Regions from separate parts of the Viridibacillus sp. FSL R5-0888 genome, predicted to be linked through region 1. Evidence: a T-box and tRNA genes for the amino acid it is inferred to sense, from the RefSeq annotation. Region 1 holds a T-box; the other holds one or more tRNA genes.
What was found. A T-box is a leader RNA that pairs with one kind of tRNA and senses whether it is charged. The one in region 1 lies ahead of thrS (threonine--tRNA ligase), so its partner is inferred to be a tRNA-Thr.

Region 1 (11,394 bases):
ATTTGGTAAAATTAATGGTGCATTAGCAAATCAAGAGGTTAATGTCGATCATTTAACGGTTATTAGTAGCGTTGCAGATATGGTATCTGCCTTATTTGGCGGGGCACCAGTTGAAGTTGTAATTTCTGCTACTGCAAGTGCGCCACATGCGGTGTTTGCAGGTGTTTTGATGATGGTTATGATGGGTGTTATTTTATTATGTGGTCTACTGCCGAAAATTGGCCGTTTTATTCCGAGTTCAACAATTGCTGGCTTTTTATTCGTTCTAGGTGCAATTGTCACTTTACCAGGTAATGCGACAGCTGCATTTGCTGGTGGCGGGGATTCTGCTATTGTTGGTGGTATGACGATGGTTGTTACAGCCATATCTGATCCGTTTTTAGGTATGCTTTCAGGATTGATTATTGAATTTTTATTATCTATATTTTAATATAAGGAGCTATTAAAATGACGAACACATACACTTTACAAGTAGCAGGTTTAGAAAGAGATTTACCAATCATTCGATTAACAGAAAATTTAAGTATTGCTAGCTTTGTTATTTTAGGTGATGCAGAACTTTTAAGAGAAGCTTCACCATTATTAGTAGACAAGCTTCCTGAGGTGGATGTTATTGTAACAGCTGAAGCAAAGGGGATTCCATTAGCTTATGAAGTTACTAATCAATTAGGATTATCAGCTTATTATGTTGCACGAAAAACAGTTAAACCATATATGCAAAATCCATTGATGAATGAAGTGCATTCGATTACAACACAAGCAAAACAAACATTGTGCTTTGATCAAAAAGACGCGCTAGAGATTAAGGGAAAACGCGTTGCGATTATTGATGATGTGATTAGCACCGGGGAGTCTTTAAGAGCATTAGAAGAACTTGTTGAATTAGCTGGAGGAAATGTAGTAGCAAAAGCGGCCATCTTAGCAGAAGGAGATGCGGCTAAACGCGAGGATATTATTTTCTTAGAAGAATTACCACTTTTTGATTAAATAACCGATGGATTTTATTGAAAAATTCGTGAAAAATAAATAAATTTCTATTGACTAATGGGAAATAATACTATATAGTGGTAAAAATTATAATAATGAATGCAATGACAAGGATATGAGTATTTCATAACGGTTTATAGAGAGGGAAGGCTAGGCTGGAAACTTCCTAATACGGATGAATTATTTACCACCTTGGAGCAGTATTGGTGAAAAAAGAGTAATCAGTACCGTAGAAGCAACGATAATGCTTACACAAAGCCATCAATATGTAACTTATTGAGTTATGAGATGGAAATTTGGGTGGAACCACGGGTATTATACACACTCGTCCCTTCATGAGGGATGAGTGTGTTTTTTGTTTTTTAAAAAAAATATAGAATGCAATGATAAGGACACGAGTAATTCTAACCGCTTTACAGAGAGGGAAGGCAAGGCTGAAAACTTCCTAATGCGGATGAATTATTTACCACCTTGGAGCAGTATTGGTGAAAAAGAGTAATCAGTACCGTAGAAGCAACGATAAAGCTTACACAAAGCCATCAATATGTAACTTATTGAGTTATGAGATGGGAATTTGGGTGGAACCACGGGTATATGACACGCACTCGTCCCTTTATATAGGGATGTGTGCGTGTTTTTATTTTATAAAAAAATAGGAGTGAAGTGTTATGAGTCAAAAGGAAGTTTTGATTAAGTTTCCAGATGGACATCAAAAGCAGTATGTGCAGGGAGTATCATTAGGTGAAATTGCTAGTTCTATTAGTTCTAGTCTAAAAAAGAAATCGGTGGCGGGAGAAGTCAATGGCACACGATATGATTTGAATCGTAATATTACACATGATGCAGAAGTGGAGTTATTTGATTTAGAGTCAACAGCTGGTATAGAGATTATGAGGCATACTTCAGCTCATGTATTAGCTCAAGCAATTAGACGATTGTATGGTGATGTGAACTTAGGAGTAGGGCCAGTGATTGACAATGGTTTTTATTATGATGTTGATATGGAATGTATTATTACAGTGCAGGATTTAGCGAAAATAGAGAAAGAAATGTCTAAAATAATCGCTGAAAACATAGAGATTGCACGTGTTGAATTGTCACGTGAAGAGGCGAAAAAACTTTTTCAAAAAGATCCATTAAAGCTAGAGCTATTAGAAGACATTCCTCAAGATGAAATAGTAACAGTATATCGCCAAGGAGAATTTGTAGATTTGTGTCGAGGTCCGCATTTACCAGCAACTCGATTTATTAAAGCATTTAAATTAACACATATTTCAGGGGCATATTGGCGAGGGGATAGTAACAATAAAGTACTACAACGTATATATGGTGTGGCCTTTGCTACAAAAGAAAAGATGGAAGAATATTTTCATTTTGTAGAGGAAGCGCAAAAAAGAAATCATCGTAAACTAGGGAATGAATTAGAGTTATTTATGTTCTCTGAGGAAGCACCAGGTATGCCATTTTACCTTGCTAATGGGCAAATTATTCGAAATGAATTAGAAGTGTTTTTACGTAAGCTTCAGCATCAATATGATTATCAAGAAGTACGCACGCCATTTATGATGAATAAAAGATTATGGGAGCAATCCGGACATTGGGATCATTACAAAGAAAACATGTATTTTACAGAGGTAGATGATCAAGAATTTGCTTTGAAACCAATGAATTGTCCGGGACATATGCTGATTTTCAAAGATAAACGTCGGTCATATCGTGAACTTCCGATTCGAATGGCTGAATTTGGTCAAGTGCATCGACATGAATTTAGTGGAGCATTAAATGGTTTATTACGTGTTCGAACATTCTGCCAAGATGATGCACATATTTTTGTCAGACCGGATCAAATTGAAAATGAAATTTTACTAGCCTTACGTTTAATTGATCGTGTATACAAAACATTTGGTTTTGAATATGACATTGAATTATCAACACGTCCAGAAGATTTTATGGGAAGTGTGCAATTATGGGATCAGGCAGAAGCATCTCTTGAAAGAGTATTAAAAAACCTTGGCTATCCATACAAAATCAATGAGGGAGACGGTGCGTTTTATGGACCTAAGATTGATATTCATATTAAAGATGCGATTAAACGTAGCCATCAATGTGCAACAGTTCAACTTGATTTCCAACTACCAGAGAAGTTTGATTTAACATATATTGATGAACAAAATCAGAAGGTAAGGCCAGTCGTGATTCACCGAGCAGTATTTGGATCAATTGATCGTTTCCTTGGAATATTGATTGAACACTTTGGTGGTGCATTCCCTATTTGGCTATCACCTATTCAAGTTCAAGTGATACCCGTATCAAACTCAATGCATAAAGAGTATGTTGAAGAAGTTACTAGGCGCTTAAAACAAGAGGAAATCAGAGTCAATCTTGATTTACGTGAAGAAAAATTAGGGTATAAAATACGTGAAGCTCAAATGAAGAAAATTCCATTTATACTTATTGTGGGGGATAATGAGATGGAAAATAAATCTGTTAACTTAAGACAATATGGTCAGGAGAATTCATTGGAAGTCCAGCTTGATGATTTTATTTCTAAAATTAAGAATTGCATTGAAAACAAATCTTTGAATAATAGTGAGTATGACCTTGGGTAACTAATTTCAATTTATTCAAGTGTCATAAGCAAAACCAACGAGTATCATTAGTTTTTTATAAATTTAATTTATACCTCTCCTTCTTTACAATAATAATAAAGGAGGAGAGGGAATGAAAATATTTAAGCAAAATTATACTGCATTACGCGAAAGGCTACTAAATTTTTAATAAATCGCCTGTCAATGAACCTTTAATCTAACAGTGTTTGTAATATAATAGTAACATCTAATTTTTTAAAATATATAAAAGAGTACAAAGTTGATTTTAAGGATAGCTGAGTATGAAAGGAGAAATCATGGAGGGGAACAATAAGTCTAATTCAATTGATGAATACATTTTACAATTTCCTCATGAGGTTCAGGAAAAACTAAAAACGATAAGAAAAGTTATAAAAGATGCAGTACCGGAGGCAGAAGAAAAAATTAGTTATCAAATGCCTACCTTTGCTTTACATGGCAATCTGGTACATTTTGCTGCCTATAAAAAACATATAGGATTTTATCCAACTTCTAGCGGGATTGTTGCTTTTGAACATGAATTATCGGATTATAAAAGTTCAAAGGGAGCAGTGCAGTTTCCACTAGAAAAGCCGATTCCTTATGAATTAGTAAGTGAGATAGTTAAATTCAGAGCTGCTGAGAATAAAAAGAAAGCTGATGGCAAATTAAAAAAGAAATAATAAACTCATTCAATTTAAAAGAAAAGAGTATGTTTTAAGTGAAATTTAAAACATACTCTTTTTGTTTGTTCATTAATTAAGGCGTTTAGTATTGTTTTTATAATTATTGATGGAAAGCACTAATACTGACACGCTTTAAGTCATTACGGATCAATTAAAGTGAAATTTTGTTGAGTGAAAATTATATTGATAGAAGTATTACGGTATTTATGAAAGAGCAAGCAGTATTTCAGTTTTGAATATATAAGTTACGGAATATTCAATTGTAAAGCTTGCTTTACAATATAATGATGGGTATTATGGTTAATATAACCAATTTTTTATTAGCAATTGCATTAAACATTGAGAATCCCAATAGACTTTAATTTTAAATTGGAAGGAATGAAGACGAATGAAACAAACACAGATGGGCTATATCATTATGGGCATTATATTTGGTGTTCTGGCTTTATTTATGAATGGTGTTTCATTAAGTGTAAATAAATTTCCATCTTCACTAATGTTAATTGCTATTAGCATTATGTGTTTCTGCTTAGCTTTCTTAGTGCAACATCTTGCTGCAAAAGATGAACGAGCACAAAAAATAAGAGAGCGATCCATTTATGTGAATTATTTTATCCTTATAGCAGTAGTTGTAATATTAATGATAGTCTTTAATCCAGTTAGTAACTTACAAATAGAAGCATACAATCTACTCTCAATCATGATGACGGTATATATATCATCCGTATTTTTAACTATGGTTTACTATGCGAAGAGATATTAATGTTAGATGATAAATCGATTGAAGTATAAGATAGTTGATAAAGAATAATGATAAGGCAATGGAAATATAGGAGTGATAGACTTGGGATATATTATGGATTTGAGAAAGATAGTAGGCACTAGGCCACTATTAATGGTAGGCGCCAGTGTACTGGTCGTAAATAAAGATAAACAACTATTACTTCAACTAAGAACAGATAACCAATGTTGGGGATTACCTGGCGGGTCATTAGAATTAGGAGAAAAATTAGAAGATGCAGCAAGACGGGAATTAGCAGAAGAAACAGGACTAATTACAAAAAAACTGCAATTATTTAATGTTTATTCTGGAGAAAATCTTTACTATAAATATCCGCATGGTGACGAGGTTTATAATGTTACTAGTACATATATTTGTGATGAATATAGTGGTGAATTAAAAGAAGATCTATCGGAAGTTATGGAATTGAAATTTTTTAAAATGGATTCATTACCTTCAGTGATTAGTCCTCCGGATAAACAAGTTATTGCAGATTTTAAACGGTGCACTTCAATAAATAAAGAGGGAATTGATAAAATTTTACCGTGGTCAACACCATCTAGTTCTAGTTGCAAGGTACCGAAAAAAAGTGAAGCTAACAAATAATAACTCCAAAATCAACTTTTATTGTTGATTTTGGAGTTATATTATTTTTACTCTATGTTTGTTTCTAAAGTTAAATCTGTATAGGAATAATCCTCACCTTTATTTAAGATGACTTCACATTGACGTAATCTTAATTCAAAGAGCGTTATAGGATCATGATAAACTTCAGGATTTGATTTCATTTTATGCAGTGTATCTTGTTTTTCTTGTATTTCTATATGAGTGTTTTCTACAGCTTGTTCCAACTCGCCAAATGGACTTCTAAAGAATATATTAATATCCCGCGCTTGAGCGTTTTCAAATAGCTCAAATTGCAAGAAAAATTTGTTCATAATAGAATCCGTTACATCAGTATAATCTTCATTTTCTAAATACTGTTTGTATTTGTTATATAACATAGCTTTATTTTTAGGAAGAACGCCAAACAATTTACCGGCACTTTTCAGTAAAAATTGTGCTGGTGTAAATCTGCGCAAGATATTTACTTCTTCCATTTGTATTCTAGTTGTCATTCTATCGGTATCTCTCCGCCAGTCATCAAGCACTTTAAAGTCACATTCTAGCTGTATTCGATTTTCTCCATATAAAGAATTAAGTTCTTCACTGATTTCTTCTAAGTACGATTGACTTTGAAGGAACTCATTATTAGAAGTTGCAATCCAATTTTGCATAGAGCGAGCAAGATTAGGTAACACAGTTTTTTCTAGATATTTTTGAACTCTTTCGTTCATCGCTGTATTTAGTTCAATGTCAATGTGCCCAAAATCGCTTTCTTCACTAATTAAATCAGAACAACTCTGTAATAGTTTCGGAATATGTTCTGTAAGATCATTAGCAATTTCGTATTTCATTGTCCGATATGATTCTGTAATTAAATGAATTTTTTCCTTCTCAAAAGCAGTAAGGTTATTAATAAAACCATTTAGTTTAACTAACATATCTTCATTCCAATTAATAGAATCCACTAGGTTATTTTCCATCTCGATGCGTTTATCCAAAAGATATGAAATTGTTTTTCGAATGAAAAACAATAGCTTTTCAGTACGTTCTGCATCGATATTTTTATGGTTAAAGTTAGAATGAATAAACTCAGATAATTTGTTTAGTTGTTGACTATTTGTATATAACGAAGAGTAAGGGAAAATTCGCGCATGCGGGAAATATGCGTTTATTCTCACTTGCGTATCATCTAAAACTCTTTTTGCTTCTGCTTCACTGTAAATGTTATCGATTTTATTTAATAAGAAATGAATTTGTAGATTTGGTGTATGTTCTTGAATACTTAATAGAATATCACGTTCTTTGTCAGTAAAAGGTGAATCCGCATTCAATACGAATAATAATTCGTCTACAGAATTTAAATATTCAAATGTCTCATCTCTAGTGTCGTTGTTCCTATTAAAGCTTGGTGTAACAACCAAAGTAAGTTTATTTTTACTTAAAAATCTGCATGGTAATTTAAATTCAACATATGCTCTATCTCTATCTGATTGAGGGTGCAGAGACATCATGTTATGGTAATCTGAGAAATTCTCAGTTGTTGTAATTGCTGAATCTGATATCGCGTTAATTTCTGTATGAGCTTCATTATTAAAGACAACTACATTTGAGACTGAGTTTTCTAATATATTTTCACCAAGTATAGAGTTAATAAATGAAGCTTTTCCGTTTCCTGAAGTTCCAGTCACTAAAAGGCGATTTGTTCTTAAATCTGCAAGCTCGCTAACTAACCATCTAAATCGATGACCTATTTCTAAATCATGTTTTTGTGCCCACTGTGTAATAGATTCAAAAAGATGTAAACTATACTCTAAGCCATTCACATGATTAATAGAATATGACAGTAGGTTTTCCGCATGTTTTATATTTGCTGAATCTATTTCGGAAGGGAAAATCTCATCCCATGCCAAAACTGCAGCAGATGGAAATACAGAATGAGACGGATTGGCTACCTTTAACCAATTTGTTAAAAGATTTGGAATGATATCGTGTAATTCTCTGAGCATATATTGACCTTGGATTAATTCAAAGTACGTTTCTTCGTAAAGAGAAGAAATGTTGTCCCATATATCGGAAGAATGGATTTCGATTAGTAAGAAAAATTCATTTATTGTTTTGAGCCATAATAAGTAATTTTGTTCATTTTTATAGCTGTGCCAAAGTGATGAAACAATTTGGGTAAATTGTACTTGATCAACATTATTTAATGTAACTAATACTTCATAAAAATAGTCTGGTGAAATATTTTTAGTAAATCCATTATTGATATATTCTTTTAGAACCTCAAACCAAGGAGAAGATTCTGTTCGAATTAACTCATTCACAGCAAGCTCTACTGCACTGTCAAAATCTCGCTGTTCTTCATAAAAGGAACGTGCAATTTTTGTAACATTTGGATAATCGGGATTTAAAGAAACCGCTTCTTTAATAGCAGCGAAAGCTGAATCAAGATTATTTTGCTCGATGTAAAGAGATAGTAATTGCAGTACAATTTCAGTCATAAGTATTTTGTTATCAGTAGTAATGGAGGTATAAACATTTTCAGCAACTGATAATTGGTTAAGTTCGAAGTAAGCATCCGCAATATTCTTTTGTGCCCATGGTGCTAATTCATTACTAACTTTCTCCCATTTAAAAATAGCTGATTCAAAATCTTGATGGTGATAATAAAATTCACCTTGTGCAAAACGAATATAAGATCCATCGGAAATCTCATTTTTTTGTTCGTTTAAATAAGCTTCCCCAAGTACTTGAAGAGGTGGATGTGTTTCATTGTCTATTAGGAATGTTTCATAATATATCTTTTTGATTAATTGTTTTTCTAATCTCATTTTTTCCTCCACTATATCTTGAAGAATACATTTTTCTCCATGTGACAACACTTTTTAGTATTGTTGCTTTTTATTTTAACAAAGAATTTCTTTTGGGAAATTTCATTTATCTTTCATTTTTTAAGTAAGATTGAAATTCAATGAGAAAAGTTTCATTTTTTTATCAATTTCCTTTCCAAGTGGTGTGAAAACAGAAAATGTTTCTAATAACTTAATATGAATATAATATTCTACATTAAGTTGTAACATTCCATGTAGAGTTCGTATAAAAAACAATGTATAGTGAATACGTATTGGAATAGGGTGATAAGAGGTTTTGCAAAAAAGTATATGAAAATCTGTCCATATTATTATCATTTTTTGAGAAGGAGAATTTTACAACATGATTATGCAATTAAAGAGAATGGGCTCATTATTGGCTGCTACTGTGTTGATGCTGAGTATTTGGATAGGGGTTACACCTAATTCTGTAGAAGCTGCCACAAAGAGTGTTTATACAATTTCACCAAAAACAGTACCTGTAGATAAAAAGATGTTGAAATACACTACATATAATAGTAATACTAAGCATTATTATGTTCTACGTTCCTATCTAGAGAAATTGGAGAAAAAAGGTGGCGGAACGCTCGTATTAAAAAAAGGAACTTACATAATTAGTAATACGCTATATGTTCCATCGAATGTAACAATAAAAATGAAGGATGGCGTAAGTATTGTTAAAGGTCAGAAAACGGGTACAAGCAAATTTAAAGCTTCAAAATCAATTTTTCAATTAATCAAACCATCAAAAGCCAATAAATCGGGTGTATATGGCAAATATAATGGTGAAAAGAATATTTCCTTTATAGGTGAAGGTAAAGTAACAATTGATATGAATTACGAGAAAGATAGCATTGCCTTGATCATGGGGCATAACCAAAATGTAAAAGTGGAAAATATTCAATTTAAGAATATGTATTCTGGACATTTTATCGAACTAGATGCTTCTAAGAATGTTGTTATACGAAAAAATACGTTTACAAATTCCAAAGCATCAGCAAACAAGAACAAAGAAGCCATTAATATTGATACACCGGATAAAACGACAGCAGGGTGGAGTCAAAAATGGAGCAAGTATGATAAAACGCCAAATCAAAATATAACAATTGAAAACAATAAATTTAAGAATCTTGATCGAGCTATAGGTACCCATAAATATTCAGGTAAAATGTATCATGATAAAGTTATCATTCGTAATAATCAAATTGACAAAACACGCTTGGATGCTATTCGTGTCATGAATTGGACGAATTCTGTTATTGAAAAAAATTTAATCCGGAATGTAGCGAATGGTAATGCTAGTACTCGTGGGATTTTAGCTAGTGGCGCAATTAACCCAACATTTAAAAACAATACTTTTGTTACTGTGGGGAGAACGATTCAGTTTATGGCTTGGAAAAACAGTGGTCCAGGCTCACAATACGATATTACGTACAATAAGCTAAGTGAAGCTAACAAAAAAGCACTTCTAACAAACAAAGCAGTTAATACTTCTGAAACGATTATTCGAATTAATAATACCTACAATGAGTTCATACAAAACACTGAAAAAATTCAACTTGCGTCAAAGTGATTTACATGGGGAAAAGAGACCTTCTACTCTGTAACACTAAAGACAAGTAATTGTACATGATAATTCATTCATAATATGTTACACATATTATGAATGAATTACATTACTAAGTAATTTCAGTTGCATACATTTTTTTATTTTTGGCTATTTTACTGTTGATTTTCTATAACTTAATAAAATGGGCGTATTCGAAAATCAGCACCTCCTATTAATTAACAATAAAAAGAAAATAATTAATCATTATAGTGATATTTAACAAACTGCTAGCGTATATATTTAAGGTTGTGATGGGGGAAGAATATTAAAAAAGCTTGTTATTAGTTGGAGGATTTTCTTGTTGATTTGTCCTATTCTGTTGTTTGCGATTGGGAAGATTGATATGTTCGTTTGCTCTGCTTTTATTTGTGGAATTATAATCTCTGTTGGTGGTGGATGGCTATTTAAGAAAAAGCTTAATTAATAACATAGTAGTGTTCTTATGCCTTCTTCTCATTTACCTCATGCGAAGCTACGGGAACAAGTAAAGCATTTTCATGTATAGTTTTATGTATTCTCGCAAATTCCTAAACCCCCCTTTTAAATCTCACTGTCCTTTTATTGAATAACATATAACCAATCTTGCTCACGTCTCCGTAAGTGTGCCAAAAAACTAAACATAAATACTACGTACTCTTGCAAAGAATTTATTAGTGTAGGCTTTTAGTAATTACTGTACAATTAATATAAGAATATTCGGTTTTCGAATACTTTACTAAATGGAAATATATTGAAAGGTATGATGTTATATGAAAAATTCGCCAAACATTTTAGAGGTATATCAATTTTGAGTAAACGTATCACCCCTCTATAAACTACGTAAGCTCAATGAAGGAGCAAAATTTGGTTAAAGTATGCATTGGAAGCAATAAATTATTATTAGAGTTAAGAGAATATCATGATTTTAATTGGCTTAAAGCAGTAAAAGTATTTACTATTTTTGATCAGCAGGATTCAGGAAACATTTGTTTTGGAATTATAGAAAATGACGAACGTTATTTCATTAAATATGCAGGTGCAAGAAATTTAGAATATACTGGAGATATAAAGTCAGCGATTAAACGCCTAAAAGAAGCAAAGAAAGTTTATCAACATATTGATCACCCCTTATTAATTCAATGCATAGGGACATTTCAGACAGAAAATGGTTACGGATTGAAATTTAAATGGGTAGAAGGAGAATGTATGCATAATCATTGGGATTTTACGCCTTTTGAAAAGTACAATTCTCCTGATTCTCCTTTTGTGA
Region 2 (11,394 bases), 2.3 Mb from region 1:
TCGCCTACATGAAGCCGGAATCGCTAGTAATCGTGGATCAGCATGCCACGGTGAATACGTTCCCGGGCCTTGTACACACCGCCCGTCACACCACGAGAGTTTGTAACACCCGAAGTCGGTGAGGTAACCTTTATGGAGCCAGCCGCCGAAGGTGGGATAGATGATTGGGGTGAAGTCGTAACAAGGTAGCCGTATCGGAAGGTGCGGCTGGATCACCTCCTTTCTAAGGATAATTACGGAAACAGATCTTGGATCTGTCGATTAACGTCTTGCGTTCAGTTTTGAAGGTTCATACTTCAATTATATATTTTCCCAAAAGGGGCCTATAGCTCAGCTGGTTAGAGCGCACGCCTGATAAGCGTGAGGTCGATGGTTCGAGTCCATTTAGGCCCACCATATTTTCTTTTTTTGGGGCCTTAGCTCAGCTGGGAGAGCGCCTGCCTTGCACGCAGGAGGTCAGCGGTTCGATCCCGCTAGGCTCCACCAATATTGTTCTTTGAAAACTGGATAAAACGACATTGAAGCAAATTAAGTAACACATTTTTTATTATTAAGTTTTTTAGGCTTAATAACTAACTTTTAGGTTAAGTTATTAAGGGCGCATGGCGGATGCCTTGGCACTAGGAGCCGAAGAAGGACGGCACTAACACCGATATGCTTCGGGGAGCTGTAAGTGAGCTTTGATCCGGAGATTTCCGAATGGGGGAACCCACTGTTCGTAATGGAGCAGTATCTTGACGTGAATACATAGCGTCTTGATGGCAGACCCAGGGAACTGAAACATCTAAGTACCTGGAGGAAGAGAAAGAAAAATCGATTCCCTGAGTAGCGGCGAGCGAAACGGGAATAGCCCAAACCAAGAGGCTTGCCTCTTGGGGTTGTAGGACACTCTATATGGAGTTACAAAGGAATGAGTTAAACGAAGCGGTCTGGAAAGGCCCGCCAGAGCAGGTAACAGCCCTGTAGTTGAAAGTTCATTCTCTCTTGAGTGTATCCTGAGTACGGCGGAACACGTGAAATTCCGTCGGAATCTGGGAGGACCATCTCCCAAGGCTAAATACTACCTAGTGACCGATAGTGAACCAGTACCGTGAGGGAAAGGTGAAAAGCACCCCGGAAGGGGAGTGAAATAGATCCTGAAACCATGTGCCTACAAGTAGTTAGAGCCCGTTAATGGGTGATAGCGTGCCTTTTGTAGAATGAACCGGCGAGTTACGATTACATGCGAGGTTAAGTTTTAGAAGACGGAGCCGCAGCGAAAGCGAGTCTGAATAGGGCGAATGAGTATGTGGTTGTAGACCCGAAACCAGGTGATCTACCCATGTCCAGGGTGAAGGTAAGGTAACACTTACTGGAGGCCCGAACCCACGTACGTTGAAAAGTGCGGGGATGAGGTGTGGGTAGCGGAGAAATTCCAATCGAACCTGGAGATAGCTGGTTCTCTCCGAAATAGCTTTAGGGCTAGCCTCGTGATAAAGAATCCTGGAGGTAGAGCACTGTTTGAACTAGGGGTCCATCCCGGATTACCGAATTCAGACAAACTCCGAATGCCAGTGATTTATGCACGGGAGTCAGACTGCGAGTGATAAGATCCGTAGTCAAGAGGGAAACAGCCCAGACCACCAGCTAAGGTCCCAAAGTAATTGTTAAGTGGAAAAGGATGTGACGTTGCTTAGACAACCAGGATGTTGGCTCAGAAGCAGCCATCATTTAAAGAGTGCGTAATAGCTCACTGGTCGAGTGACGCTGCGCCGAAAATGTATCGGGGCTAAACAATTCACCGAAGCTGTGGATGGACATCTTAGATGTCCGTGGTAGGAGAGCGTTCTAAGTGCTGTGAAGTCAGACCGGAAGGACTGGTGGAGCGCTTAGAAGTGAGAATGCCGGTATGAGTAGCGAAAGACGGGTGAGAATCCCGTCCACCGAATGACTAAGGTTTCCTGAGGAAGGCTCGTCCGCTCAGGGTTAGTCGGGACCTAAGCCGAGGCCGATAGGCGTAGGCGATGGACAACAGGTTGATATTCCTGTACCACCTATTTACCATTTGAGCAATGGGGGGACGCAGTAGGATAGGGTAAGCATGCTGTTGGTTATGCATGTTCAAGCAGTGAGGCGTGAAATGAGGCAAATCCCATTTCTATAACGTTGAGCTGTGATGACGAGGACGTATGTCCGGAGTTCCTGATTTCACACTGCCAAGAAAAGCCTCTAGCGAGGTAAAAGGTGCCCGTACCGCAAACCGACACAGGTAGTCGAGGAGAGAATCCTAAGGTGTGCGAGAGAACTCTCGTTAAGGAACTCGGCAAAATGACCCCGTAACTTCGGGAGAAGGGGTGCTCTAGTAGGGTGAAAGCCCGAGAGAGCCGCAGTGAATAGGCCCAGGCGACTGTTTAGCAAAAACACAGGTCTCTGCAAAACCGTAAGGTGACGTATAGGGGCTGACGCCTGCCCGGTGCTGGAAGGTTAAGAGGAGTGCTTAGCGCAAGCGAAGGTGCGAATTGAAGCCCCAGTAAACGGCGGCCGTAACTATAACGGTCCTAAGGTAGCGAAATTCCTTGTCGGGTAAGTTCCGACCCGCACGAAAGGCGTAACGATCTGGGCACTGTCTCAACGAGAGACTCGGTGAAATTATAGTACCTGTGAAGATGCAGGTTACCCGCGACAGGACGGAAAGACCCCGTGGAGCTTTACTGTAGCCTGATATTGAATTTTGATACATCTTGTACAGGATAGGTAGGAGCCAGAGATTCCGGAGCGCCAGCTTCGGAGGAGGCGTTGGTGGGATACTACCCTAGATGTATTGAACTTCTAACCCATGCCCCTTAGCGGGGTAGGAGACAGTGTCAGGCGGGCAGTTTGACTGGGGCGGTCGCCTCCTAAAGAGTAACGGAGGCGCCCAAAGGTTCCCTCAGAATGGTTGGAAATCATTCGTAGAGTGTAAAGGCATAAGGGAGCTTGACTGCGAGACCTACAAGTCGAGCAGGGTCGAAAGACGGGCTTAGTGATCCGGTGGTTCCGCATGGAAGGGCCATCGCTCAACGGATAAAAGCTACCCCGGGGATAACAGGCTTATCTCCCCCAAGAGTCCACATCGACGGGGAGGTTTGGCACCTCGATGTCGGCTCATCGCATCCTGGGGCTGTAGTCGGTCCCAAGGGTTGGGCTGTTCGCCCATTAAAGCGGTACGCGAGCTGGGTTCAGAACGTCGTGAGACAGTTCGGTCCCTATCCGTCGTGGGCGTAGGAAATTTGAGAGGAGCTGTCCTTAGTACGAGAGGACCGGGATGGACACACCGCTGGTGTACCAGTTGTTCTGCCAAGGGCATCGCTGGGTAGCTATGTGTGGACGGGATAAGTGCTGAAAGCATCTAAGCATGAAGCCCCCCTCAAGATGAGATTTCCCATTACGCAAGTAAGTAAGATCCCTCAAAGACGATGAGGTAGATAGGTTCGAGGTGGAAGTGTGGCGACATACGGAGCTGACGAATACTAATAGATCGAGGACTTAACCAAATTTTACTTAACAAACTTCAATGTAATTTATCCAGTTTTGAGAGAATAATAAAAAACTTTTCTAAAATAGCAAAAAACACTTGCTAAAATTTAAAAAAGATGATATAATTATTCTTGTCCTTAGGTAATACAATAGTCTAGTGATGATGGCAAAGAGGTCACACCCGTTCCCATGCCGAACACGGAAGTTAAGCTCTTTAGCGCCGATGGTAGTTGGGGGTTTCCCCCTGTGAGAGTAGGACGTTGCTAGGCGATCATATTATTCCGAAGTAGCTCAGTGGTAGAGCATCCGGCTGTTAACCGGACGGTCGTAGGTTCGAGTCCTACCTTCGGAGCCATTTTTGGAGAGCTGTCCGAGTGGCCGAAGGAGCACGATTGGAAATCGTGTAGGCGAGTAACCTTGTCTCAAGGGTTCAAATCCCTTGCTCTCCGCCATACACATTCTCATTTATTAAATGGCCCCTTGGTCAAGCGGTTAAGACACCGCCCTTTCACGGCGGTAACACGGGTTCGAATCCCGTAGGGGTCACCATTTATAACGTTATACGGAGGATTAGCTCAGCTGGGAGAGCACCTGCCTTACAAGCAGGGGGTCGGCGGTTCGATCCCGTCATCCTCCACCATTTAAGTCAATAATACCATTATCGCGGGGTGGAGCAGTTCGGTAGCTCGTCGGGCTCATAACCCGAAGGTCACAGGTTCAAATCCTGTCCCCGCAACCAAATGGTCCGGTAGTTCAGTTGGTTAGAATGCCTGCCTGTCACGCAGGAGGTCGCGGGTTCGAGTCCCGTCCGGACCGCCATTTTTTAAAAAAGAATATTAAATTATTATGGGTCAGTAGCTCAGTTGGTAGAGCATTAGATTGAAGCTCTAAGTGTCGGCGGTTCGATTCCGTCCTGACCCACCATAATAATGCCGGTGTAGCTCAGTTGGTAGAGCAACTGACTTGTAATCAGTAGGTCGAGGGTTCGACTCCTTTCGCCGGCACCATGTTTTTCTGGAGGGGTAGCGAAGAGGCTAAACGCGGCGGACTGTAAATCCGCTCCTTCGGGTTCGGCGGTTCGAATCCGTCCCCCTCCACCATTTTTTTATTTTAGGGGCATAGTTTAACGGTAGAATAGAGGTCTCCAAAACCTTTGATGTGGGTTCGATTCCTACTGCCCCTGCCAATTTAAATTATATTATGGCGGTTGTGGCGAAGTGGTTAACGCACCTGATTGTGGTTCAGGCATTCGTGGGTTCGATTCCCATCAGTCGCCCCATTTAATTTTTGACAATAAAATAATTTAGATATAATAATAATATTATGGCGGTTGTGGCGAAGTGGTTAACGCACCTGATTGTGGTTCAGGCATTCGTGGGTTCGATTCCCATCAGTCGCCCCATATTATTGGGGTATAGCCAAGCGGTAAGGCAACGGATTTTGATTCCGTCATGCCCTGGTTCGAATCCAGGTACCCCAGTTAAATTTGCGGAAGTAGTTCAGTGGTAGAACACCACCTTGCCAAGGTGGGGGTCGCGAGTTCGAACCTCGTCTTCCGCTCCATTTTCTATTTACGGCGGCATAGCCAAGTGGTAAGGCACAGGTCTGCAACACCTCTACCACCGGTTCAAATCCGGTTGCCGCCTCCAATTATTTTTAAAATAACTACATATAATCTATAATAATATTATGCCGGTGTGGCGGAATTGGCAGACGCGCACGACTCAAAATCGTGTTCTTTCGAGAGTGTCGGTTCGACCCCGACCACCGGTATCCTAAATATAAATTTTCTTAAGAGTTCTCATTATGAGAGCTCTTTTTTGTTGTCAAAATTTCTTTCATTAAGGGAAGAACCCTGGTGGAATTTAAGGTGCAAAATATTCTAGAACCACAGTCGTTCAATGTTAGCTATGAAGGTGCTGGCTTTCTAAATTAGATATTGCAAACTTGGTAGAGGAATTATCTATAATTGAGATTGATGAGGGGTTTGAGTAGGTATCTACAAATTTTAAAGAAGAGGGTAAAGTCCTAAAAGAGAGGAGGGAAATTTCCCTCCTCTTTTTTAGTATTAGTAATTATAGAAACAAAATTTGGATTTATTTATTTTCATTCTGAAGAAACACATAAAAATTTAACAGGTGTACTTGTGAGATTCAACCAATAATGTGGACTACTAGAGTCGATGATAATGGAGTCATGTTCGTTTAAATGATATTCTTCATCATTTATTTGTACAGTCAGTATGCCGTCTAAAACATACAGAAATTCTTTTCCGTGATGAGTAAATTGATTCCCCTTGTTTTCTCCGGGATTTAGAATTATAAAAAGTGGGTTAAAGCCAAGTCCTGTATGATTGCCGGACAAGTCCTTGTAAATGAATTGGTTGACGGTCAAATCCGCACTGCTATTAATTCCACGAATGACAGTTGGCTGCTTTTGTTTTGTTTCTGTGCTGAAAAAGTAACTAGGATTTACTTGAAGTACTTCAGATATTTTCTTAAGCGATTCTAGTGTTAGAGATGATTTCATACGCTCAACTTGTGATAAAAAACTGATGGATAGATCAGTCTTGTCTGCAATTTCCTTAAGGGTCAATTTTCTTTCTTTTCGTAGGCTTTTAATTTTATCTCCAATTGTTTTGTCCATAACAATACCTCATCTCAATTTATGTAAAGTATACATCATTATATATTTTAAAAAATAAAGTTGACAGAATATTACCTCTAATCTAATATTAGGTTATTGTAATTTAAGTAATACTTCAAATATATTGAACTTTCACTTAAATTATAAAACATATGTTAATAAATAACTAGAGTCTCTTTTTATAAGTCATTTTGAAATAGTATTTTAAAAATTGGATTGGAGAGATTTAAATGATCATTAAAAAAGTATATACAACAGTTGATGTACATGTTGCAGGCGAACCATTACGAATTATAACGGATGGGCTACCCGAGATAAAAGGTGATACTCAATTGGAAAGACGTGCTTACTGCATGGAACATCTTGATTACATAAGAGAAGTACTGATGCTTGAACCAAGGGGGCATCACGGTATGTATGGATGTATTATTACGCCCCCTGCGAGCCCTCATGCAGATTTTGGAGTACTGTTTATGCACAATGAAGGTTGGAGCACGATGTGTGGACATGGAATTGTTGGTGTAATCACGATGGGGATAGAAACAGGTCGTTTCATCGTGACAGAAGAAAATCAGAAATTTATCATCGATAGTCCTGCAGGTGAAATAGTAGCCTATGCAAAATGCAATGGTTCTATTGTAGAAGCGGTTTCTTTTGAAAATGTTCCGTCATTTGTATTGGAAAAGGATATGCCTGTAAGTATTGATGGTTATGAATTCAATGTTGATATCTCATTTGGAGGTGCTTTCTACGCAGTTGTTAAAAGCAAAGAGATGAGTTTGAAAGTAAATACCAAAGATTTACCTGCAATTCAAAAATGGGGAACGAAAATCAAACGATATATCGAAGATAAAATAGATGTAGTTCATCCACTTGAAAGTGGCCTTCGTGGCATTTATGGTGTTATTTTCTCAGATGATCCAGTAGGAGAGAATGCAAATTTGCGTAATGTTACAATTTTTGCTGATGAACAAATCGACCGTTCACCTTGTGGTACAGGTACGTGCGCAAGACTGGCAAGCCTTTATGCACATGGTGAATTGGAAGATAAGGGAAGCTTTGTTCACGAAAGCATCACAGATGGCCAATTCATTGGTGAGATATTATCGATTAGCAATGTAGCGGGGTATGAAGCGGTTATTCCAAAAGTTACAGGAGAAGCTTTCCTGACAGGTTTCCACCAATTTTTAGTTGATCCACGCGACACTTTGCCAAGAGGATTCTTATTGGAAGAGATTTGATAGTTTCGTAGCTTTAAAGAAAGAAGGGGTGGTGCAAAAAGAAGAATAATTTTATTCAATTAACTATTTATGTTGCTGTATCATCACTTATTGATACTGGAAACATAGTAAATAATATTGAGGATGATTTAACGGGAACCGCAATTGTGCATTCACGTTTTGGTGATGAAATAGAATCTCTTGAAGAAGCTAAGGATGCATCCTTTCCAGAATCAAATATGGTGGTTCAATAATCTCGCAGAGCAACATGTATTTGTTAGGTAGTTCAGTACTGGAGGAAAAGATATGTTGATTTTAAGTGCACGTGAACAAAAGAATTTGATGGATATGAATGAGGTAATGGACTGTGTTGCGCAAGCATTAAATGAGTTTTCCGCCTCGAGAACAGAGACACCAATTCGGTTGTCACTTCCTTTTGGCCTAGCAAATACAGGGCTTGTCATGCCTTCCGTTGCCAAAGAGTTGCAAACAATGGGTGTTAAATATGTAACGGTGGTTCCCGATAATAAGAAAACTGGCAAAACCATTCAGGGTGTTGTTTTATTATCTGATATTGAAACTGGTGAACCGTTAGCTTTGCTTGAAGGCTCTTTTTTAACTCTTATTCGAACAGGTGCTTTATCAGGTGTTGCGACAAAGTATTTTGCACGTGAGAATGCGAAAGTATTAGGTGTTATTGGAACTGGTGAGCAAGCAAAAGGTTTGTGTGAAGCAGTTTTAGCTGCAAGAGATATAGAAGAAATTCATTTATTTAATCGTAGCGATTCAAAAGCAAAAGAGTTTGCTCAATTCTTAGAAGAAAAGTTTAAAGTAAAAACAGTTCTTTGTGATAATCCTAATGAAGTGGTACGAAAAGCAGATATTCTAGTGACTGCAACGAGCTCGACAATCCCGGTCTTCACCGAAGCATTGAAACCAGGTACGCACGTAAACGCGGTGGGCTCATTCCGTCCAACGATGCAGGAATTACCGTCAAGTGCAATTGCTTCAGCACATAAAGTTATTGTAGAAGCAAAAGACGCAGCTCTGGAAGAAACAGGAGATTTACATGTGCCGATTCAAGAAGGAGTATTTTCTGAAACTGGTATTCATGCAGAGCTTGGAAAAGTGGTAAGTGGGGAGCGGCCAGGTAGAGAAAAGGATGAGGAAATTACCATTTTTAAATCTGTGGGTCTTGCGATTGCGGATATAGTTGTCGCTAAATATTTGTATGATAAGGCCATTGCGAATAAAGCAGGGGTACATGTGGAATTATAAGCAAATTTATAATCGCGAGTAATGAGGAATTTGAGAAGGTTCCTGTAACATTTTAAGAAATAGATGTTTAGAAGAGAGAGGGGAAAGAGTGCTCCTCTTTTTTTGTGCATTTCTACATATAGAACCCCTAGCAATTTACTAGATGGTAGAAGTTCTGGGGTTAACAGTTCTCAATGGAATTAAAGTATTATATTGTAACTTAATTAAAGTGTACTTCCAGCAGACTTATAATACTTCGTGAATAAGTAAATCAAGGAATGCTTCTTTATTCGCTTTTCATATATAGAGTTTGATAAAGTAGAGATAAGAAACAGAATATATTATTAGGAGTTTTAAGAAATGAAAATACGTCCAAAGAGATTGCAGGTTGGAGATACGGTTGGGATTATTGCACCTGCTAGTCCACCAAATTTTGAGAAGTTAACAAAGTCATTCGCTTTTTTAGAGGAGCTTGGCCTGAAATATGTTATTGGAAAGTCTGTACAACTGCAGAATGGTTATTTGGCAGGAACTGATGAGGAGCGTTTATCTGATTTACACGAAATGATTGAAGATCCTAATATTGCTGCTATTCTCTGTGCTAGTGGTGGGTATGGTGCTGCACGTATTGCAGAACGCATTGATTATCAATTATTAGAGGAGAATCCTAAAATCTTCTGGGGATTTTCAGATATTACGTATTTACATACCGCTTTTGGTTTGTATTCTGATATTGTAACTTTCCATGGTCCAACTTTATCAAGTATGGGGCGAGAAGATGTAGCAGAACGTTCTAAGCATATGTTTAAGCAGTTGTTTGAACCTGCTGAGATTCACTATGAAGAAGATATCTCTATGCTTACAACAGTATCTGGTGGGGCTGTAAGAGGGGAACTAACAGGAGGAAATCTAACACTAATTGTCAGCAGTATTGGTACTAAGTATGAAATCGATACTAAAGGAAAAATATTGCTTATTGAAGATATTGGTTTAGAGCCGGCTCAAATTGATGGTCTTCTCAATCAGTTAAAGCTTTCACGCAAGTTAGATGAAGTAGCAGGTGTTATTATCGGAGAGTTTACGAACGCAGAGCCTAAAGAATACGTAGATTCACTCACAATAGATGAAGTATTTACTCATTATTTTGGCAAGTTAGGTAAACCAGTTGTGAAAGGCTTCAAAATTGGACATTGTGAACCAAATGTAGCAATTCCATTAGGTGTGGATGCTATTTTAGATGCAGATCGTAAGCATTTAGCTATTTTACCGGGTGTTCAGTGATACCTTACAATTAAATAATTTCACAGCTTAGATAATAGTTGGAAATTCAATGCTCTTAGGCATAATTCTTTAATCGTTACCTTATAATACAATAACTTCTTGTTAATAAAATTCGATTTACACAATAAACATTTACAATATAACTCATCTCTCATAGAGGTGAGTTTTTTTATTTGTTTCTATTAGTATATCCAGTTAATGATTGAATGCAAAAGTAAATACATTAATTTTTAAATAATTGATATTAAAGTAAAAATCTGTTAATGTATTTTTATAATATTATCAGAATATTATAAAAATAATAGGGGTGATAGAGTGAAGTATTTTTTATCAGTAGACATGGAAGGGATTACGGGTTTACCGGATTACACGTTTGTATCTCAATCAGAAAATAATTATGAACACTCTAGAAAAATTATGACAGATGAGGCCAATGCGATAATTGGTGCTGCTTTTAAAAGTGGAGCGAAAGAAGTGCTAGTAAACGATAGCCATTCCAAAATGAATAATTTGTTAGTTGAGGAATTGCATGAGGATGCAGATTTGATCACGGGAGATTTAAAGCCGCTCTCAATGGTTCAAAACGTAGATAAAACATTTGATGGTGTAATGTTTGCAGGATATCATGCGAGAGCAGGACAACCTGGAGTAATGAGCCATTCAATGACATTTAGTATTCGAACAATTTTCATTGATGATGTGGAAATTGGTGAAATTGGCTTTAATTCATATGTGGCTGGTTATTTTGGAGTGCCAGTTATTTTTCTAGCTGGTGATGATTGTGCTTGTCGTGAGATTGAGGCACTTATTCCTGGTGTTGTAACTGCAGCAGTAAAAGAATCAATTTCAAGGTCGGCTGTGAAGACATTACATCCTAAAAAAGCACGAGCATTGTTAGCTGAAAAAACGGCTGAAGCGATTGCGAAAAAAGATTCAATTAAACCACTTGTACCACCAGCTACACCAACATTACGCATTGAATTTACAAATTATGGACAGGTCGAATGGGCAGCGTTAATGCCAGGAACGAGGATTATTGAAGGAACAACAATGGTGGAGTTTAAGGCAAAAGATATTCTAGAGGCATATAGAGCAATGCTAGTAATGGCAGAGTTGGCATACCAAACACGTTATTGCTGACAAGGAGGAGGTGGGTTTGAATGATTCAATATATAATAAAGCGCTTCTTCATGATGATTTTAACAGTGTTGCTTATTGCGACATTGACGTTTTTTTTAATGCATGCAATTCCAGGGTCACCATTTGATGATGATCGTACTTCAAATCCTACAATTCAAGAAAATCTAGAAAAATACTATAAGCTAGATCAGCCATTGCCGGTGCAATATGCGAACTATTTAAAGGCTATTGTTACCTTTGATTTTGGTCCTTCGATTAAGAAACCAAATGACTCAGTTAATAGCTTATTGGCCAGGGGATTCCCTATTTCATTTGAGCTAGGAATCATAACGATACTAGTAGCGGTTATATCAGG

Region 2: it has a tRNA-Thr gene. The T-box ahead of thrS (threonine--tRNA ligase) is inferred to sense a tRNA for this amino acid. The anticodon was not compared.

Annotation. Positions count from the first base shown of each region.
Region 1 is NZ_JBBPAU010000001.1:2,912,337-2,923,730, reverse strand. It holds gene MKY02_RS14585 (solute carrier family 23 protein) at 1-430, shown strand, start outside; gene MKY02_RS14580 (phosphoribosyltransferase family protein) at 448-987, shown strand; T-box leader at 1,083-1,323, shown strand; gene thrS (threonine--tRNA ligase) at 1,656-3,596, shown strand; gene MKY02_RS14570 (iron chaperone) at 3,893-4,276, shown strand; gene MKY02_RS14565 (hypothetical protein) at 4,668-5,042, shown strand; gene MKY02_RS14560 (NUDIX hydrolase) at 5,124-5,666, shown strand; gene MKY02_RS14555 (dynamin family protein) at 5,714-8,497, opposite strand; gene MKY02_RS14550 (right-handed parallel beta-helix repeat-containing protein) at 8,880-10,109, shown strand; gene MKY02_RS14545 (serine/threonine protein kinase) at 10,989-11,394, shown strand, end outside.
Region 2 is NZ_JBBPAU010000001.1:600,210-611,603, forward strand. It holds rRNA gene MKY02_RS02925 (16S ribosomal RNA) at 1-223, shown strand, start outside; tRNA gene MKY02_RS02930 (tRNA-Ile) at 320-396, shown strand; tRNA gene MKY02_RS02935 (tRNA-Ala) at 411-486, shown strand; rRNA gene MKY02_RS02940 (23S ribosomal RNA) at 583-3,512, shown strand; rRNA gene rrf (5S ribosomal RNA) at 3,649-3,764, shown strand; tRNA gene MKY02_RS02950 (tRNA-Asn) at 3,776-3,850, shown strand; tRNA gene MKY02_RS02955 (tRNA-Ser) at 3,856-3,947, shown strand; tRNA gene MKY02_RS02960 (tRNA-Glu) at 3,970-4,044, shown strand; tRNA gene MKY02_RS02965 (tRNA-Val) at 4,060-4,135, shown strand; tRNA gene MKY02_RS02970 (tRNA-Met) at 4,158-4,234, shown strand; tRNA gene MKY02_RS02975 (tRNA-Asp) at 4,238-4,314, shown strand; tRNA gene MKY02_RS02980 (tRNA-Phe) at 4,344-4,419, shown strand; tRNA gene MKY02_RS02985 (tRNA-Thr) at 4,427-4,502, shown strand; tRNA gene MKY02_RS02990 (tRNA-Tyr) at 4,512-4,595, shown strand; tRNA gene MKY02_RS02995 (tRNA-Trp) at 4,608-4,681, shown strand; tRNA gene MKY02_RS03000 (tRNA-His) at 4,699-4,774, shown strand; tRNA gene MKY02_RS03005 (tRNA-His) at 4,822-4,897, shown strand; tRNA gene MKY02_RS03010 (tRNA-Gln) at 4,904-4,975, shown strand; tRNA gene MKY02_RS03015 (tRNA-Gly) at 4,984-5,058, shown strand; tRNA gene MKY02_RS03020 (tRNA-Cys) at 5,071-5,144, shown strand; tRNA gene MKY02_RS03025 (tRNA-Leu) at 5,187-5,268, shown strand; gene MKY02_RS03030 (helix-turn-helix domain-containing protein) at 5,602-6,141, opposite strand; gene MKY02_RS03035 (proline racemase family protein) at 6,372-7,382, shown strand; gene MKY02_RS03040 (ornithine cyclodeaminase family protein) at 7,668-8,639, shown strand; gene MKY02_RS03045 (S66 peptidase family protein) at 8,979-9,899, shown strand; gene MKY02_RS03050 (M55 family metallopeptidase) at 10,215-11,039, shown strand; gene MKY02_RS03055 (ABC transporter permease) at 11,060-11,394, shown strand, end outside.